2 regions of the Vallitalea maricola genome follow, and region 2 is predicted to be linked to the other one. Evidence: riboswitches for the same ligand, from Rfam matches in the RefSeq annotation. Region 2 holds a riboswitch; the other holds the start of a gene.
What was found. Region 2 has a riboswitch for thiamine pyrophosphate ahead of thiT (energy-coupled thiamine transporter ThiT). Riboswitches for the same ligand answer to the same signal wherever they lie in the genome.
Positions count from the first base shown of each region.

Region 1: it holds a riboswitch for thiamine pyrophosphate, as region 2 does, so the genes downstream of both, thiW (energy coupling factor transporter S component ThiW) here and thiT (energy-coupled thiamine transporter ThiT) in region 2, are expected to answer to the same signal.

Region 1 is NZ_BTPU01000134.1:792-7,437, forward strand. It holds gene thiC (phosphomethylpyrimidine synthase ThiC) at 1-1,294, opposite strand, end outside; partial or broken gene thiE (thiamine phosphate synthase) at 1,337-1,921, opposite strand; gene thiM (hydroxyethylthiazole kinase) at 1,911-2,735, opposite strand; gene thiD (bifunctional hydroxymethylpyrimidine kinase/phosphomethylpyrimidine kinase) at 2,740-3,519, opposite strand; gene thiW (energy coupling factor transporter S component ThiW) at 3,516-4,019, opposite strand; TPP riboswitch at 4,153-4,260, opposite strand; gene AACQ14_RS23565 (alpha-L-fucosidase) at 4,321-5,802, opposite strand; gene AACQ14_RS23570 (helix-turn-helix domain-containing protein) at 5,911-6,646, shown strand, end outside.
Region 2 is NZ_BTPU01000031.1:130,158-137,322, forward strand. It holds gene purD (phosphoribosylamine--glycine ligase) at 1-1,132, shown strand, start outside; gene AACQ14_RS10880 (DegV family protein) at 1,264-2,106, shown strand; gene AACQ14_RS10885 (nuclease-related domain-containing protein) at 2,227-2,940, shown strand; gene AACQ14_RS10890 (zinc dependent phospholipase C family protein) at 3,026-4,303, opposite strand; gene AACQ14_RS10895 (GyrI-like domain-containing protein) at 4,598-5,056, shown strand; gene AACQ14_RS10900 (small, acid-soluble spore protein, alpha/beta type) at 5,143-5,349, shown strand; TPP riboswitch at 5,399-5,505, shown strand; gene thiT (energy-coupled thiamine transporter ThiT) at 5,556-6,227, shown strand; gene AACQ14_RS10910 (hypothetical protein) at 6,368-6,655, shown strand; gene AACQ14_RS10915 (cytochrome c biogenesis CcdA family protein) at 6,812-7,165, shown strand, end outside.

The DNA.
Region 1 (6,646 bases), on a different contig from region 2:
TATTTATATCTTCACCATTCAATACTTTGTTTAGATTACGTACTGCACACATCTTACCGCACATTGAACAAGAATTCTCATCTTCTGGTTTTGAGCTTTCACGATATTTCTTGGCTTTAACTGGGTCCATAGCCAATTCAAACATTTTATTCCAGTCTAGTTGTTGTCTAGCATAGCTCATACTATTATCCCATGCTCTTGAATTAGGTAATTTTTTGCCGATATCACCAGCATGAGCGGCAATTCTAGTGGCTATGATTCCTTCCTTCATATCATCAATACTAGGTAGTCTTAGATGTTCTGCTGGAGTTACATAACATAAGAAATCAGCTCCACTCGCAGCTGCAACAGCTCCACCAATAGCTCCTGTGATATGGTCATATCCTGGTGCAATATCAGTTACTAAAGGACCTAATACGTAAAATGGTGCACCATGACATAATTTTTTCTCAAGTAACATGTTAGCTTCAATTTCATTTATAGCCATATGTCCAGGTCCTTCAATTATAACTTGGACATTCTTAGCCCATGCTCTTTTTGTTAATTCACCAAGCACTATTAATTCTTTGATTTGACTTGCATCTGTTGAATCAGCTATTGCTCCTGGTCTACATGCATCACCAAGACTTATTGTAATATCATATTTAGCACAAATATCAAGTAATTCATCATAGTGTTCATAGAATGGGTTTTCTTTTTTATTTAACTGCATCCATGCAAACATAAGAGAACCACCTCTTGAAACTAGATTCATAAGTCTAGGGTTTCTTCTGAATGTATTGGCTGTTTCTCTATTAATTCCAGCATGGATAGTTACAAAATCCACACCATCTTTACCATGTTTTTCAACAACATCCAAAAATTCTTTTTCTGTAATATCTTTTAATTCCTTATCATAGAAACCTAGTGCATCATATACAGGTACAGTTCCTATCATTGCAGATGACATATCAATAAGTTTTTTTCTGAATTCCTCAGTTTTACCATAGTTACTAAGGTCCATGATTGATTCTGCTTTCATGTCAATAGCTGCTTTTACTTTTTCAAGCTCTCTATCTATATCATAACTATCTTTTGATATACCTAAGTTAACATTGATTTTGGTTCTTAATCCTTCTCCAACACCTTCTGGATCAATACTTTTATGGTTTTTATTAGCTGGAATAACAACTGTACCTTTTGCTATTTTATCAGCTAGAACATTAACATCCATATTTTCTTTTTTTGCTACTATTTCCATTTCCTTTGTGATAATGCCTTTTCTGGCAGCATCCATTTGTGTAGTATAATTCATTGTATTCCTTCCTTTCAAAAAAGCGTCTTTTAGTTTTTTTATAGCATCCTTTATATTTTTTGAATCATAAATCTCAGAAATTACAGCAATTGAATCCACATTCTCATTTATTTCTTTTGATAAATTCTTCGCTGTAATACCTCCAATACCAACAATGGGTATAGGAACAGCGTTTTTAATATCAATTAATGTTTTAAGCTTAATCTGTACTGCATCAAGTTTAGTTGGTGAAGGAAATAAAGCTCCTACTCCAAGGTAGTCTGCTCCTTCTTCATAACATCTTATAGCATCTTCAACAGTTTTAGCTGTTGCTCCGATAATAACATCTTCACCAAGAATATCCCTTGCTTCTTTTATACTGGTATCATCTTGTCCAAGATGAACACCATCTGCTCCTACTTCTTTTGCAATATCTACTCTATCATTTATTATAAGTGAGGCATTGTATTTATGACATAATCCTTTTATTTTTATAGCTTCATTATGTAATAGATCTTTATTCTTTTCTTTACTTCTATATTGAAAAATAGATATTCCCTCTCTAAGGGCTTGTTCTGTCTTCTCTAGTAGGATATTAAAGTCTGGATATTGTTTTGAAATCAAATATAATTCATTTTCAAATTTCATTTACAGTTACCTTCTTTCCATCTATCAAATTCTTGTTCTTCATATTATAAATACTATCAAATAATTTTACTTTAAATGTCCCCACTGATTCTTGGTCTCTTAAATTATTTTCTACTATATCAGCTGCCTCGTCCATAGCTGATATACCATAGACGCTACTAAGAAAAGCATCACGAGATTTGGCTAATGATACAGCTATTAATGGTGATATCATACATCCTGTTCCTGTTATAGATGTGAGCATTTTAGAGCCGCCGTTGATCTTAGCGACATATTTATCACTACAAATAGTATCAATTTTTCCTGTAACTGCTGCTATAGTATTATATGTCTTAGCAACTTTATGTCCAATAACGCCGATATCCTCTATATCTATTTCTTCTGAATCCACACCCTTTGAATTAGTCTTTAATCCAAGCAGTGCTTTAATCTCAGATGCGTTACCTTTAATGACATCTATTTTGTAATTATCAAGTATATCAAAAACTATCTCTTTTCTATAACTGGTAGCAGCTACACCTACAGGGTCTAATATTACAGGTATATTATTATCGTTTGCAACCTGTATAGATTTTTTTATTGACTGTATCTTAATAGACGAAACAGTACCGATATTAATTACTAAACAATTGCTCATTGAAGTTATTTCCTCTATTTCTTCTATGGCTTCTGCCATGATTGGACTACCTCCAAAAGCAAGAGTCATATTTGCTACGTCATTAGACGTTACATAGTTAGTGATATAATGTACTAACGGTTTCATTGAATTTTTATATATTTTACCAAAGTCAAAAGTGTCAATATAATTATTCATAATATTACCTCTCTATGAAATGATTAACCGGTCCATCTCCTGAACCAATGGAAAATCCTCCTGCTATTGCTTTTGTAATATAATCTTTTGCCATTCCAACTGCATCAACAGTATTTTGCCCCTTACTAATATTGGCTGCTATGGCAGAAGATAATGCACACCCAGTTCCATGGGTATTAGGGTTGTCTATTCTTTTATGGTTATAATATGTAAAATCTTTTCCATCAAATAAAACATCACATGCTGCATCTCTAAGATGTCCACCTTTGACCAGAATATTTTTTGGACCAAGCTCATATAATTTTCTACAAGCTGTTTCCATATCATCTGTATTACTTATGGGTGTATCAGTTAATCGTTCTGCTTCAAGAATATTTGGAGTTATGAGATTACATAATGGAAACATATCTTCAACAATACTTTCTATTGCATCACCCTTAAGTAAAATCCTTCCTGTTGTTGATATCATTACAGGGTCTAAAACTATCTTAGGTAATTGATAATTTTTAAAAATATTTACAATAGCTGTTATTATTCGCTTGTTGAACAACATTCCTATTTTGATACTGTCCACTTTTATATCATCAAATATAGCTTCTATTTGTTTGGAAATTGTTATAGGTTCAAGTCCCTGAATATGTGATACTTTTGTTGTATTTTGAGCAGTTACAGCTGTAATAACACTCATACCATAAACTCCGTGAGCAGCAAATGTCTTAAGGTCTCCTTGTATCCCTGCACCACCACTGCAATCTGAACCTGCAATTGTTAACGCTGTTTTCATTGTATAGATACCTTCTTTTTCATGACTAATTTTTTTAATGCTGTAAGTTCAAATAGTAATACAGCTATTACTGCTCCTGCAAAAGAGCTAATAATAAATGGTATTACTAAACCAAATATTGCAGCTTCTCTGCCCATAAATAAAATACCTACTGGACATGCTATTATTGCTCCGATAATCCCTGTTCCTATTACTTCACCTAGAGCAGCAAGATATGTATTAGCAAATCTCTTGAACATTAGACCAGCAAATAAAGCACCAAAAATACTGCCGGGAAATGCTAACAATGTTCCCATAGCAAAAATATTTCTTAATGTGGATATAACTATTGCATTAAGTACTGCGTATACAGGTCCTAATAGTATTGCAGATATTACGTTGATTAGATGTTGCCACGGAAAACATTTTGCAGCACCAATAGGAATATGATACGGGCTTAGTACAACACCTAGCGCAATAAGTACACCAGATAAAGCTAATTTTCTAGTTTCTAGTTTCATGTAATCATTTCCTTTCATAAAAATTAATTAACTCGTTAATAAGATAATTAAACATTTTAATGAGGTTTATTGGCGAAGCAAACCTATAAATAACAAAAAGGCAATCCGAGGATTGCCTTAATACCATATCAATAAATATTACGATAAGCTTCCCTCCGCTGGTACGAACCAGATCAGGTCAAGGGTCAAAGAATATCGTTCTTTATCTCAGCTAGCTATACTAGCCCCCCTAGCCAATGTTTAATTTTTTATTCGAGTATATGGTAACATAATTACTTAATATAATCAATAGATTTTAAATTTAATTAATCTTTATCTTAATACAAACAGGATAAGTTGTATTTATCGACTTATCAGTTGTTATTATTAACCCTTCTTCATTCTGTTTATAGCTCAAGTGATCATCATACCCCAAAATCTTAACATCCATTATATCACCTGCAAAATATTTACTACCTTTTTGTAATGATTTAATTATGACTTTATCATTATCAGGCCATTTTAATACATTAGCATAGATATATGGAGCATTATATGTAAATCTTATGTCTTCACAAGTAAAAGGTGAACGTTTTTCATCATTGAATGCCCCTTCAATGACTTCTGTTGGTCCCTCACCAAAAGTACTCCAATATTCAGTATCATATATTGATTCACCATTGATCCTTAACCATTTACCAATACTTCGTAATACATTTTCCTCTTCTTGTGTTATTGTACCATCAGATTTTGGACCAATATTAAGCAATAGACAACCATTTTTACTTACAATATCAACAAGGTCACATACTACTGATTCAGGAGTCTTGAAATCATTGTTTTCTGTATAACCCCATGAATTTTTTGCTATTGCTGTATCTGTCTGCCAGAGTCTAGGTCTTATAGAAGCTAACTGTCCTCTTTCTACATCAAATATTGCAGTACCTTTTGCAAAAGCATCAAATTTATAGTTAATGGCTACGTCTTCACCCCATTCTACACCCCTATTATAGTAATAAGCCGCGAATTTTTTTAGATAAGGTTTAAAAGCTACATTTTGTATCCACCAATCAAACCATACAATCTTAGGCTCATATTTATCTACAAGCTCACAAGTTCTAACAAGCCAATTATCCAAATGCTCAGTTGATGGTCCTTGACTATGAATATTATGAGTAGTCTCATGCAAATCATCATTCTCAAATAACTTTACAGCATATCCATAAGGCTCTTGAAACTGAATATCTTGAAGTCCTGAATCAAACTCTCTAAGTCCTGACATGAACCAATAATTCTCTGCTCTATGACTTGATGCAGTAAAAACTATATCTCTTTCTTCTGCAGCTTTCTTTAACGCTCCTATTATGTCTTGTTGTGGTCCCATCTTTGCTGCATTGAACCTTGATAGTTCACTATCATACATTTGGAATCCATCGTGATGTTCTGCAACAGGCATAACATATTTAGCTCCAGCATCAGCAAAAAGTTTCATCCATTCATCAGCATCAAATTTTTCACCTTTGAACATTGGTATAAAATCCTTATATCCAAAGTCTTTATGCTCACCATAAGTCTTTATATGATGCTCATATTCTTTTGACCCTTTTATATACATATTTCTTGGATACCATTCATTACCATAAGCTGGAACTGAATAAATTCCCCAATGAATGAAGATACCAAATTTTGCATCCTTATACCACTTAGGTTCTTTATATTCCCTTAATGATTCCCATGTATCTGTATACGGTCCTTTACTAATGACCTGTTCAATAGTTTCAAGATAATCTTTTACCCTTTTCATAAAAATCTTCTCCCTTCACTGATATATTTATATATTAATTAATCTGTGATATAATATAAATATAAAATATTAACCTATTTTTATAATATTTATATTAAGGAGAAGAAGATGGCAAAATCACAGGATAAAATGATTTCAAAATACATGTCTTATCTTAGGGTTAATCTAATAATATCAGCTTATAATCAAGTTCCTCTAACTTGGAAGGATACACAAACCAACTTAGGTTATTGTAAAATATATTTTATTGAAAAAGGTTATGGTGTTGTTTACATTGATGATATTGCATATTACCCAAAATCAGGAGATTTAATGTTTATACCAGAAGGTTGTACACATGGTTATTCTACAATAGGTCCAAAAACTTATACTAAACACTGGTGCCATTTCAATGCATATATTGGTTCAATTCCCATATCAGATTTTCTAGATATACCATACATAAAGACAATAAAAAATCCCCAAAAGATTATTTCACTTTTTGAGAACTTGACTGCTTCTTATAATAGTGATAATCCTTTCTCACCATTGAATGCTCAAGCAACTTTAATGCAGCTATTATCTACATATTTTTCAGAGATTTGTAAATATGATATTACCCTCAAAACACAAATGACAGATACTAAGCTTAATCTACTATTAGATTTTATAGAAGAAAATCTTCACACTAAAATTACAATTAATGTACTTGCTGATTATATGAATCTTCATCCTAATTACTTGATAAGGTTATTCACAAGTACTTTTGGTCTATCTCCTATGGAATATATAAATAGACTGCGTATTGAAAGAGCTAAGGAATTATTAACTATTAATAATGAAAGTATTAAATTGATTTCAGAAT
Region 2 (7,165 bases):
TGTAGATATTTCAGCAACAGATATCAAAGGGCTATTAGATTTTGCATTGAGCAATCCAGTAGATTTAACAGTAGTAGGTATGGATGACCCTCTTATGTTAGGAGTTGTAGATGTATTTGAAAACAAAGGACTTAAGATATTTGGTCCAAAACAAAATGCCGCTATTATAGAAGGAAGCAAAATATTTTCAAAAGACCTTATGAAAAAATATAATATTCCTACAGCAGAATATGTTGTTATAGATAATGTGGATGATGCAAATGATTACATCAAAAAATGTAATTATCCAATAGTCATAAAAGCAGATGGACTTGCTCTTGGAAAAGGCGTTTTAATATGTTCTACATATGAAGAGGCACAAGAAGCAGTGGATACAATCATGATTGATAAGAAATTCGGTGATGCTGGAGATAAGATTGTCATAGAAGAATTCTTGACTGGTCCAGAAGTATCTGTTTTATCTTTTTGTGATGGAGAAAATATTATACCAATGGTTAGTGCTCAGGACCATAAAAGAGCTTTGGATGGAGATGAAGGCTTGAATACTGGGGGGATGGGAACTTTTTCACCAAGTAAATATTATACAGATGAGATACATAAAGAATGTGTAAAAACAATATATGAACCTTCATTGAAGGCGATGAAAAGTGAAGGAAGACCTTTCACAGGGATAATGTTTTTTGGGTTGATGCTTACAGAGAAAGGACCTAAGTTACTAGAATATAATGCTAGATTTGGTGATCCTGAAGCACAAGTTGTATTACCTAGGCTTCAAACAGATTTACTGGATATCTTTGAATATGCTATTGATGGAAAATTGAATGAGATAGATGTAAAATGGGATGACAAAGCGGCTGTTTGTGTAATTTTAGCTTCTGGGGGATATCCTGTAAAATATGAAAAAGGATACGAGATAAAAGGTCTACAAGCACAGAAAAATAAAGATGATGTAATTGTTTTTCATGCGGGAACAAAAAAAGTTGATGATAAAATAATTACCAATGGTGGTAGAGTACTTGGATTGACAGCTATTGGTAAAGATATAGATGAAGCTAGAGATATTGCTTATAAAACAGTAGAAGAAGTTGATTTTACTAATAAGCATTTTAGAAAAGATATAGGGATAAAATAGTTAATTTAGTTATATTGCGGGTAAGTCAGAAAAAATGTATTTGGTTGTGTTAATTGATTACATATGATATAATTTTAATTAACATATTATGTGGTATTGAAAACCACATAGACATTAGGAGGGAATCGCTTATGAAAAAAATAGCAATATTAACTGATTCTGCTTGTGATTTACCTGATAGTATCATTGAGAAATACAATATAAAATTACTTCCGTTAAGAATTATTTATCATGACCGTGAATATAGGGATCGTATTGAGATTAAACCTCAGGAAGTATATGACAATATTGAGAGAGAGGTACCGAAAACATCGTTACCTGTACCAGAAGATATTTTATCTGCTTTTGATAGCTTGGCGGATGAAGGGTATACTGATGCTGTTGTCATAACGATTTCTTCTAATCTTAGTGGAACATTTAATCTAATTAAGCTGCTTGCTAAGGATTATGAACGACTCAAAATTAGAGTATATGATTCTAAGACATTAGGTATATTTTTAGGATTTGTAGTGAAAGAGGCAGCTGCTATTGCACATACTCAAAAAAATATGGAAGATGTCATTAATAGAGCAAAAGAGATTCGAAGTAAATTGAAAGGCTGCTATGTGTTGAAAACACTGACTTACTTGAGAAAAGGCGGTAGAATCGGTAAAGTTGAAGGTACAGTTGGAGAGTTTTTTAATATAAAGCCTATTATTGGAATTAATGATGAAGGTGTTTATTTTACTATTGCAAAAGTACGAGGCAGAAGAAAATCTATAAGTAAAATAAAATCTATGATTATGGAAGAATTCAAGGATAAAAAATATAATATAGCAATCATTCATGGTGGTGCAGAAGAAGAAGCCAAGCAATTATATAATAGTATTAAAAACATTGGTAATATAGTTGAAGGCCATATTTCACAGATTAGTCCAGCGTTAGGGGTTCACACAGGGCCAGGATTAATTGGTTATGCAGCATATGAAGTATAATTTTTGATAAAAAACTTGGTGTATGCCAAGTTTTTTTTAATCCTTCTATTAATTATGATATAATGTATAATGTTAAAGATAAATAGGTAGCTTCTTTGTTTTAAGAAAGGATTGAAAAAAGTGGCACAGATTGTAAACAAATCAAATCATCTGAGAAAAGAAATATTATTAGAATATCTCAAAATGATTATTTGTAGTATAGCTGCAATACTTTGTGTAGTATTAGCTTTTTATACATATGGATTTTCATTAATAGCAACACTTATATTATGTATTTATATTAAAAAGATGAAGACAAATATTGATATAATAAAATCTGGACTCAAGGGAGAAAAAGAAGTATTAAATTTATTATCTGATTTACCAAAAAGATATAAAGTGATTTCAGATATATTAATACAAGGTAAGAACACATCTAGTCAACTTGATTATGTAATTGTAGGTTCTAATGGAATATTCATTGTAGAGGCTAAGAATATTAAAGGGACTATAAGTGGTAATGGAAATTCCAAATATCTTACTCAGGTTAAGATCGGAAAAGGTGGTAAAGAATACAGGAGAGAATTATACAATCCTACTTTGCAGGTAAAAGGACATGTATTAGGACTAACCAAACTTCTTAAAAGAAATAATATGCAATATGATGTTCATGGATTAGTTTATTTCTCCAATGAGGAATCTAGAATACAATTCAAGTCCAATAATATAGTAGTATTATCTAAGAATAAGGATGACTTGCTTAAGTACATTAAAACTTATAAGAATAATGGAGTCAAAATAGCTCCAAATGAGCAAATAAAAATAACTAAACTGCTTAAGAGTCAAGTTATGTAATATAGAGTAGTTTAATTTAGGGGCTGGGTTTAACTGACAGCCCCTAATATTATAAAAGCATATTTTAGAATATGAATAGTTATGCCTATTTAGGTTCAGTATCGAACTCCATATTACTCCAATCAATGCTTGTTTTCCAAGTGGAATTATCTTCATCAATCCAAGTATTCATATTATTATTATAAGCTGTATGACCATTGATGTTGATATCTAAATTCTCAACATACCAGTCACCACCTATACTACCATATCTCTCTACTTTTCTAAGATAAATATTAGTTACATCCTTAGGATGGATATCAGTACCATTATAAAGATAATATTCATCATTATCATCAGCTTCAAAATCATTATAACCTTCTTTAGCTAATAACCATTCTTTTGTTTCTCCATCTTTGGTTTGTATACCAAAGTATACATCATCATCAGTACCTGCCCATTCATTATGAAGGAAACCTCTTTTTTCTGTGCCTGTATGTACTGTAACAGTTAAAGAGCTGATAGGGTTATTGTCAATACCTATATCAAGATTCCAACGATCACTAAATCCGCTAAAGTCGCCTTGTTCTGCTTTAGTTAATAATTCAACAGCATGGTTAAGGGCACTTGAGAAAGAATTATCCAATCTTTCCTTTCTATTGTTTTCTGAAAGAAAATCCATAGCTTCATCATATTCTTTATAAGTGTATCCTACACCTGTTTTAAGACCTGTAAGAAGTGTATAACACCAAGTCTTTTCTTCAGTGATTGTAGGTGATGAACCATAAATGTTTTGTGCAGTTGCATTAAAAGAAGCAAAAGGAATGTCTGATACATCACTGAAACAATCAGATATGCCATCAGAATAATCAGATATATCAAAGCCACCTTTATTAACCCACAAGTATGATTCAGCCGCTGATTCTAGATTAATATGTAATTCACGTCCAGCTGGATTATTTAAATAGATTCCAGCTTCAGGATCCACAAATATTCCATGGCATGCATAATCTCCAGTTACGTGAGTAATCCATCCTGCTACGTATGATAATCTTTTCTTATCATTAGACTCTATAGCATCTTTTAGTTGTTCCTTAGCAAAACTTCCAACTTTAAAATAATGAAAACGGTCTGACCAAGGTGAATATCCAAGAGCTTGTCTTGGTTGAATTAATGGAAGGTCTGGACCATTTGCACCCCAAGTTGCTATTAGTGGATATTCTTCCAAAGCACTTCTGATTAAACTGTTTTCAGGTAAGTTTTTTGTAGTCTCTTTCATTAGGATGTAATGTGAAGCTGGTTGATAAGCCAACACATTTTTGGGGAAAAGCATAAGCAATAATACTAATGCTAAACAATTAGTGAAAAATTTAATTATTTTCATAATAATCCTCCTTTAATAATTAAATGCAGAATATAGTATACAATAATTGTTGTGAAAAAAATGTTGAAATAAGGATAGTAATATATAGAAATATTCTACACAAACTTATAGAAATTTACAAAATTCTATCAGTATAGATATTAAAACATATAATTCTAAGAAATATTCACGATTCAAAAAAATATTATTTTGTAGAATTTATATATTTAAATCAATATAAGACATACTGATGTCATATTATCTTTGTTATACTCGAGATGTTCTAATAAAAAATATTAATATGAGGTGAAGGAAATGAAATATGAATTAGTTAATTTAGAAAAGAAAATTGTTGTTGGAAAGTCAATAAAAACCACAAATGAGAATGGAAAGTCTATGAAAGATATTGGAGCCATGTGGCAACAATTTATTGGTGAAGGAATTTATGAGTCTATTAAGAATAAAGTTGATGGTAAAGGTATAGGTTTATATACAGAATATGAAGGAGATTGTACAGCACCTTATACATTCATGTGTTGTTGTGAAGTGAAAACAACTGAAGATATTGGTAATCTAGAAGTTAAAACAATTAGTGAAGGAAAGTACGCTAAATTTACTGTTACAGGAGATATGGTTCAAGCTGTAGGTGAAGCATGGTGTGAAATATGGGGCATGGATTTAGATAGAAAATATGATTCTGATTTTGAATTATATCATAATGATTCAGAAGATATGAGTAATCAGACTATAGATATATTTATATCATTGAATTAATAATTATTATGAATAAATACTTTATCAATAATTAAAACTATAATCATTACTAATAATTCGTAGATAATAAAAAGGATGTGATTGTAGTGAAAGATATCAATAATACAACTAAGAAGGAAAAAGATAGGAAACATATATATAGTGATGATTCATATATGGGAGGACTAACTTCTGCTCAGGTAGGTTCAATGGCTGGAGCAGGTAAACTTGGTGGAGAAATGGTAAAAAGGATGATTGCTAGTGTTGAAAAAGAGATGGTAGATAATTCACCTGAACAAGGAAAGTTAAAATAAATATCACCTTGACAAAATTGCAAAACTAGAGTACATTATGTGTGATATAAATATTAGCTAGGGGAGCCAGTTGGCTGAGAAAGTACAAATTTTAATTACTGACCCTTATAACCTGATACGGATAATGCCGTCGAAGGGAAGCAGCAAATTTCTTTAATAATTTGCTTTCAGTCAATGATCTTCCTAACTATGAGGAGGATTTTATTATGTTTCAAGAATTTCAAAATGCAATCTCAAGTGGAGAACTGCAAAATATTATTACTTCAACTTTAGGACAAATTATAATTGTAGTAGTTGCATTACTATTATTGACTATCGTTGTAGCAGTGGGTAGTAAATCAAAAACCATGAAAACAAAAGAATTAGTCTATTCAGCTATTGCAATAGCTATTGCAATCGTATTGTCACAGATAAAAATATTTAGACTTCCACAAGGTGGTTCAATAACACCATTCAGTATGTTGTTCATAGTACTGATTGGATATTGGTTTGGTACAACTCAAGGTGTAATCTGTGGTATTACATATGGATTATTACAGTTAATAATTGACCCATGGGTAGTTCATCCTGCTCAATTATTATTGGATTATCCAATAGCTTTTGGAGCGCTTGGCTTATCAGGATTATTTAGAAAATCACAAAACGGTTTGATGAAAGGTTTGTTTATAGGAGCATTCGGCAGGTTTATTTGTCACTTCTTGACAGGAGTAATATTCTTTGCAAGTTATGCAGCAGAAGTTAATATGGATCCAACATTATATTCAATGGCATACAACATTTCTTATATAGCTGTTGAAGTATTTTTAACAGTAATACTACTATTCTTACCACCAGTCGACGACGCAATAAAACAATTAAAAAGATCTGCAATTTCATAGTACAAGTTTAGGATAATAATATCATAATAACATACACTAAGTAGAGATAGGAAACTATCTCTATTTTTTATCTTATAGGAAAGTTTTAAATAAAATATGAAATAGAGGTATATTACAACATTAAAAGAAAGGAATTAATTATGAAACAGATAAATTCTAAGGATAATGAAAACAAAATTAATGAATTAGGTAGTGTAAGCGAAAATTTTGGCAGTACTAATTTTAATGACCTTGATGGGGTACCTGAAGGAATTATTGAAAAGAAACCAGAACATCAAAATGTCAGCAAAGATCATCCTTATATGGGGAACTTAACCTCTCATGAGATTGGTATGATGGCTAAATCGGGAGCGCTAGACAATGAAATGTTCAAGAGAATGACTTCTAATATCCAACAGGACACAGAAGATGGGCCAACATTGCCTTAATAAGAGGGGTTGTTATGAAACAGCCCCTATAATTTATTTACTGATATGTTAACAATGTATGAATTTATTAATTTAAATATAGTAATATAATGATATTAATGATAATATATATCAAAAGAAGTATAATAAGCAGTTTTGAAATTTGGAGGAAGGCATATGGGAAATGAATTAACTTTTTGGGTAGCGATATTTAATGGATTTCTATCTTTTTTTACTCCTTGTGTATTACCATTATTACCATTGTATTTTAGTTACCTTGCTGGAACAACAATTACAGACCTAGAGAAAAATAAGAATATCAGAAGAATAATGATAATAAATTCTATAGCATTCGTATTAGGTCTTTCCATACTTAATATAACTCTTGGATTTGGAGCCAAAGTTATTAATAATACTCTTATAACATATCAAGAGTATATCAGAAAAGCAGGAGGATTATTAATCATCATATTTGGACTTTATTTCATAGGAGTATTCAAAATAAAGCTGTTCAACAAAGAGAAGAAATAT